DNA from 3 places in the Dendrosporobacter quercicolus genome. Region 2 is predicted to be linked to each of the others. Evidence: riboswitches for the same ligand, from Rfam matches in the RefSeq annotation. Region 2 holds a riboswitch; each other region holds the start of a gene.
The links. Region 2 has a riboswitch for cobalamin ahead of BLR06_RS08645 (TonB-dependent receptor). Riboswitches for the same ligand answer to the same signal wherever they lie in the genome.
Positions count from the first base shown of each region.

Region 1: it holds a riboswitch for cobalamin, as region 2 does, so the genes downstream of both, BLR06_RS07805 (sirohydrochlorin cobaltochelatase) here and BLR06_RS08645 (TonB-dependent receptor) in region 2, are expected to answer to the same signal.
Region 3: it holds a riboswitch for cobalamin, as region 2 does, so the genes downstream of both, BLR06_RS06425 (nicotinate-nucleotide--dimethylbenzimidazole phosphoribosyltransferase) here and BLR06_RS08645 (TonB-dependent receptor) in region 2, are expected to answer to the same signal.

Region 1 covers NZ_FNHB01000002.1:377,869-380,137, forward strand. Annotated here, with positions in the region: gene BLR06_RS07795 (FeoA family protein) at 1-75, opposite strand, end outside; cobalamin riboswitch at 381-562, shown strand; gene BLR06_RS07805 (sirohydrochlorin cobaltochelatase) at 920-1,849, shown strand; gene cobI (precorrin-2 C(20)-methyltransferase) at 2,005-2,269, shown strand, end outside.
Region 2 covers NZ_FNHB01000003.1:118,302-120,570, forward strand. Annotated here, with positions in the region: cobalamin riboswitch at 656-838, shown strand; gene BLR06_RS08645 (TonB-dependent receptor) at 1,079-2,269, shown strand, end outside.
Region 3 covers NZ_FNHB01000002.1:77,272-79,540, reverse strand. Annotated here, with positions in the region: gene BLR06_RS06425 (nicotinate-nucleotide--dimethylbenzimidazole phosphoribosyltransferase) at 1-817, opposite strand, end outside; cobalamin riboswitch at 917-1,113, opposite strand; gene cobS (adenosylcobinamide-GDP ribazoletransferase) at 1,217-1,969, opposite strand; gene BLR06_RS06410 (sigma 54-interacting transcriptional regulator) at 2,200-2,269, opposite strand, start outside.

The sequences.
Region 1 (2,269 bases), on a different contig from region 2:
AAGCTCTATGGCTGCAACCCGGCACGACTCGCCTGCGGTTAGGGCTGATAAGGCAATGGGGTGCTTTGCATTCACTTGGCAGAACCTCCTATTGCTATTAGCTCCAGGCAACAATAACGTGAAAAAAAATTGCTGTTGTATAGTAACGGGCTTTGGCCAGGTTAGCTGTAGTTTTAGCGAATGTTACCTGTCTTTTGTATGCTATGATGAGTCCTTGGCGAGTGTTACCGCCGGCGGCAATTTTTGCTGCGCGCAAAAGGCTTTTCCGCCGCATAAGCGGGCGGTTATGTTTCCCCTGCCCGCCCCAATGGCGGCTGCGAAAAAATGTTTGACTATTCAAACTACAAATGCTATGATTAGCTTACTGAATATCCTCATTTAACTGAATACGCGGTATAGGTGCCCTAAGGGGCTTAATAGGGAAGTCCGGTGTAATGCCGGCGCGGTCCCGCCACTGTAATGGAGAGCAAACCCAATAAATGCCACTGAGATGATCATCTTGGGAAGGTTTGGGGAAGCAATGATCCAGAGCCAGGAGAACTGCCTATATGTCAATCACCGTTATACTCACGAGCGATGGGGAAGGGGATTTTGCACAATTGTGTTTATCATCTTCCTGGCTGCCTTTTTATAGCCAGGTTTTTTATTGATATTCAATTTTGGTCAAAAAACCTCCCGTCAGGGAGGTTTTTTTACACTCTAAGCGTATCTTGCGTGGAGAGTTTTCATTGCTCATAAGGTAGAATGTTTTGGTTGCGCCTGGGAACGCAACGCCGTCCTGTATGCTTACAGGACTTCCCTTTTTCAATTCTCAATTTAATATAAAACGGCCGGGAAAGGAGATGCGCAGTCAGCGGCGATAAATGGAATTGTTTCTAAACCGGATAGGCTATTCATTTGGAAAGGACGAGGACAAGCAATGAAAAATTTAATGAGATTTAGTTTAAGTATTGCCTTGCTTTGCGCTGTGGTATTTGGTTTTGGCGCAATCAGCGCAACTGCAGTTGAGGCGGCGTCCAAAAAGGCGATTGTTGTGACCAGTTTCGGGACAACCTTTGACGATCAGCGCAGGGACAGTATTGAAAGCGTGGAAAACAAAATTAAGACCGGCTTTCCCGACTATGAAGTACGCCGGGCATTTACTTCCAAAATTGTGATGAAACGTCTGGCTGAACGCGGTATTTACGTTGACAGCCTTGAGCAGGCGTTGGAAAAGCTCCGGCAGGAAGGCTATAAAGAGGTTGTCGTTCAACCCACCCTGTTCACTCCCGGTGAGGAATATGACAATAAGATCGTTGCGGTGGTGCATCAGTATGCCCATGCGTTTGATAAACTTGTCGTCGGTCGTCCGGCGGTGACTTTTACCGGCGCTCACGGGACGCCCAATGATTATGCGATTGCCGCAAAAGCCTTAAAAACTCAGCTGCCGGTACTGCAGCTGGCTGACCGCGCGGTAGTATTTATGGGGCATGGCTCGCCGAATCATGTAAACCCTGTTTACAGCCGCCTGCAGGAACAGCTTGACGCTGCCGGGGCCAATGCGGTTATCGGGGTTGTTGAGCCTACCGGACCGACCATTGAAGATGTACAAGCCAGTTTGAAAGAGAGAGGCGTCAAAAGAGTAATTTTAATGCCCCTCATGGTGGTGGCCGGCGATCATGCCAATAACGATATGGCCGGGGATGAGGAAGATTCCTGGAAAAATATCCTGCTTGCCGACGGTTATCAAGTGAGCGTTTATGTTCACGGCTTAGGGGAGAATGCGGCCTTTCAGGATATTTACGTTCAGCATGTACGGGATGCTGTGTATGGAAATTACCAAAAGGCTCATCATGGTTCGAAAAAATAATTGATCAGCAGTTAAGCCTGAGGCAGCCCTGAAATTTTTTCAGGACTGCCTAGGGTTTTTTGTCTTTTTATATGGTATACTTAATTTTGGTTTTTTTAACCATTTGGCTAGCAAAACCAAATTCGCGCCAGCGGCTTTGTTATTAGGAGGTATTTATGTCAGGAGTTTTTTATGGTGTTGGTGTAGGTCCGGGCGATCCGGAACTTTTAACAGTCAAAGCAATTAAGGCAATTGAAGCGGCAGATGTGATTATTGCTCCCAAAACCGAAAAGAAAGAGGGGAGTGTGGCTTTAACGATTGCCAGCCCCTATCTGAAACCGGATGTGGAAATTCTGACACAGGTTTTCCCGATGGTCTCCGACACCGAAATTTTAACCGAAGCCTGGGCAAGCAACAAACAGACGATTTTAACGCTGTTGG
Region 2 (2,269 bases):
TGACAAAATATTCAAGAAAATAAATAATATAAGTAAGTTAAATAACTAATGTACAGGCTGTCCCTGAAGCTGAACTGAAAGGCTGCAATGGCGATGAAAACCTCAAAATGTCTAAGCCGGACAGGGCTTGGCTTGCAGACCGGCGGGGCGAAGCTTTCGCGGGAGTGAATGGTGAACAGAGCCGCCGGCGAACTGCCTGTACGACAGTCACCCGTTTTTACCTGCGAGCGATCGGGCGGATTTACCCGAAGATTGCATTTTGCACTGGTATGGCGGCCGAAGTGAGACAAGCCTCCTGATGGTGTAGCGGCGCAGGGGGCTTCTTTGTTTTTTTCGGGTGGCCAGTTTTTTGCTAAAGGAGGGGATATAGCCGGCCTAAACGGAAGGAGAATTTGGCGGTCTCAGTCGCTGGATCAACGCAATAGGGCAAAATCAGCTGAAATAAGTTCTTTATGCTGTAAAGAAGCTTACAAAAAGGTTCTAATGCGGCGCAGGCTTGCGTAGAATGAAATTGTGTCTCAGCGGTGCATTTTCGTTTGCCGAACCCTTGTGCAAAGGTGTTTTATGAAATGGTTGATAATTAATATCATTAATGCTATAATTAATTTACAAAAAATACCATAAATGAGATTGGATTATATGTTTTTTATCGGCTAAAAAAATATTCGGAATAGGTGCCCTTAGGGGCTTAATAGGGAAGACCGGTGTAAAACCGGCGCGGTCCCGCCACTGTAACGGGGAGCAAGGCCAAATAAATGCCACTGGAACGGAAGTTCCGGGAAGGTTTGGCGGCGCAATGATCCGGAGCCAGGAGAACTGCCTATTTAACAATCACCACTTTTACCTGCGAGCGACAGGGAGGGGATTACGAAAGCCGGCGGACAATCAATCCGGCGGTCTGGCGTAAGCACACTCCCCTGACGGGAGTTTTTTTATTGCAGCAGGGCTGGATGGACAGCTATCCGGTCATTTAGATGTTTGATCAATTTGTTACGAATTTAAGTTCATATGGGGTTAAAAAGGAGTAGATTTTGTTGTGAAGCAAAGCAAGTTAACATATAGAGCGCTGGCCGTGAGTATGGCCTGTACGCTGACGTTCAGCCTGAATCCGTTTATCGCCGGGATAGCCTATGCGGCTGAGGAACAAGTGCAGGAAACAACGGAGGCGGAGCGGGCGGGCGGTGAGGACCTACAGGCGGCCAATGAAGCCCTGCGCAGTGACAAGCCGTGGAGTACAGAAGACTTTGCCCTGCCTGCGGTGACGGTGCAAGCGCCCCGACCGGACTGGGAAACTAAGCTGTCGCCGGGCACAGTGACCGTTATCCGCCCGGAGGATTATAAAGGCGAGCAAAAAACGCTGCCCGAACTGCTGAAAGATGTGCCGGGGGTTCATGTGCGCTATGTAAGCGGCAAAGGCCAGTATACCACCGTTACTGTCCGCGGCAGTACCGCTGCCCAGGTCGGCGTATTCGTAGACGGCGTGCTGTCCAATCTGGGCGGCGATGCGGCGGTGGATATTTCCACCATTCCGGTGAAAAATGTTGAGCGGATTGAAGTCTACCGCGGCTACATCCCGGCTCGCTTTGGCGGCACCTATATGGGCGGCGTCATCAATGTCGTAACCAAAAAGCCGGAGAAAACTAATATTTCCGCCTCTGTCGGCCAAAGCTCCTGGGGCGGCTACAATACCAGTTTAGAGATCACCGAACCGCTGGGCAGCGGCAGTCTGATGGTCGGTATAAACCATGACCAAAGCGACGGCGATTTTAGATATAAGAATCCGGGGTCTGATGCTGCGTACGCAAAATATATGCCAGGTTATCAAGCACAATTAGTAAGTCAAATTGCTTGGACTAATGAGTATATGGGGTATATGGGAGTTAATACAGATTTTGCTACGGTGGACGAAGTTAATTCTGCCTTTGATAATTCGGCTGTTTATAATCAGTACTTATCCACAGTGGTAGATCAGTACTATAATTATCTGGGATTTTCGAGTAAGCAAGAGGTACTTTCGGTATTTGGATGGAGTGAGCAGCAGTATTATGGCAGCGCAAAGCTAGAACTAGATCATGTCAGAACTAGTTTGAATAATCAAACGGAAGGAATTAGAAAACGAATAAAAGGCCTTTCTTCTGATGCTATGCGTTGGCGACGTAATAACGATTATAAAAATACTGATGCTCTGATTAAATGGCAAGATGACCATTGGATTATTAAAGGAAGTTGGAAAAAAATTGACCGGGGCATGCCACAGCCAAACATTCTA
Region 3 (2,269 bases), on a different contig from region 2:
GCGAAGGTATGGCATATTTTTCAATATCACTGTTCAGTCTGGCGGCGCACGCGTAGGCCACAGCGGTAATAAAGCCGTCAATCACAAACGGGGTTTTCAGCCGGGCGCACGCCGACATCCCGGCGCAGATGGCCACAATATCAAACCCGCCCACACAGCGGAGAATGTCAGGTACTGTTTGCATTGCAGCCTTATGCCGGGCCACGCCGTTACCGACCACCAAGCGTTTTCTTTTTAAGAAATCATTATTGACCGGGCTTGCGCCATAGCCTACCAAGAATTCAGGAAACATACCGGTTAAAGCATGCAGTACCGCCGCTGAAGTGGTGGTGTTGCCGATTCCCATTTCACCAAAGGACAGTAAATTAACCCCCTGCCCGCCAATCAGTTCCGCTGCCGTTTCCTCGCCTGCCCGCCAGGCTTCTTCAAACTCAGCCTTAGTCATAGCCTCGGTTTTCATAAAGTTTTTGGTTCCCCTGGCTACTTTACGGTCAAGGCCCACGGCGCTTTCATTGTCCACGCCGACATCAACTACCGAATAAGGAATCGCATTGCTTTTGCAAAAGCAACTGATCGTGGCGCCGCCGGCGACCATATTTTTCCCCTGCAGATAAGTGATGGACGACGGAAAAGCGGCAATTCCTTCTTCTACCACACCATTATCGGCGGCAAACACCACATGATGCGGACGCAGTTCGTCATGCATCGTTTCCCAGGCCAACAGAACTTTACGAAAATATTTCTCCAGCAATCCCAAACTATTTGGAGGCTTGGCCGCCCCTTCAATCAGCTCATTTACCGCTGCCTCATAATCCATACAATCTCCTCCTTATTGTCGGGATAAATAAAAATACCTAGCCCAAAAAGGCTAGGTCTAAAACTCCTATCCTTCTGGCAATACCTCTTGCGCGGAGGCAGATGTCAGCCGATACAGGCAGGTCTCCTGGCTTACGGATCAGCGGCCTCTGCGCCTTCCCGGCTGCGCCGGTGGCATTTGGCAGAGGTCCTCCCCGATTACAGTGGCGCGACCGCAGCGTTTAAGGATTAGACTAACCCTTCCGCCTTCCCTATTCTCCTCTCCCCTGGAGAGGCACCTGTTTGGTGGCAATAATTATTTAACTGTTTCATTCGTCTACTTCTACTTCATTATAACATTTCCTACCGAAAATTACAGGTTCGCAAAATGTTGAAGCGTAAAGTAAATATTTTGCTATCATTACAGGCAAAACGCAACCAGCACGGCAACTTCGCTCAGTTCCAGAACTGCGCCGTAAACATCACCGGTCATACCGCCCAGACGGTTGGCTACATACCGGGCTGCAAGCAGCCCGAAAGTAAAGCCGGCGACCGCCGGCCACAGGCCGGTAAGTCCAAAGGGCGCGACCAGCACCAGCGTCAATAAGCCGGCAATCCAAACCGTATAGCTGCCGGTTCCTCCTGCGAAACTCTTTCCCAGCCCCTCCGCCCGGGCATAAGGAAAGAGAGCAATGGCTGCAACAACGGTCATGCGAGCCGTAACAGGCATGACAAACAAGGCCGGAATTAAGCGTCCAGACGGTAGATCGACCAACAGAGAATACTTCAGCAGTACCAGCAGGAAAAAGCTAATGGCGCCAAAAGCGCCAATCCGGCTGTCCTTCATAATTTCCAGCATCCGTTCTCTCGACCGGCCTGAAAATATTCCGTCAGCCGTATCCATTAAACCATCGCAATGCAAAGCCCCGGTAATCATAATTTCAACAATAATCAAAACTGCTGCCAGCACATGCACCGGAGCGTTCCCCGGTGCATAAAAATGGGCGCCATAAGCAATTGCCGCCAGAATAAGGCCAATAATCCCGCCAATTAAGGGAAAAAATTTAACACTGCGTCCAAAAGCCCCAGGCGCCCAGGCCGGAGGATTTTGGACCTGAATGCGTGTTAGAAACTGAAAAGCAGTAATAAAATCGCTATAAAGATTTTTCAGCATATCAGACACCGTCCTAGCGTAAGCTTCCAATACTATTTTGATTATGGCCGGCCGCTATCCTTCTGGAAATTGCGATTCGGCAATATTATCCTGCAATTGGCTATTAAAATTCAGGCGCAGCGATTTGCATCCGCCTGCCAAAACCATCCTGCACCAAAAAACAGCTCCCGGCTATGCTTGTGCTTTGGAGGGCTTGGGGATTGCAGCGGCCCGCTGGCCTGGGGCAGGCGTTAATAGTCATTGATGTTTAACTTCAGCATCCTTCGGCGCAAAGTCATGCGATGGATGCCCAGCAGTTTG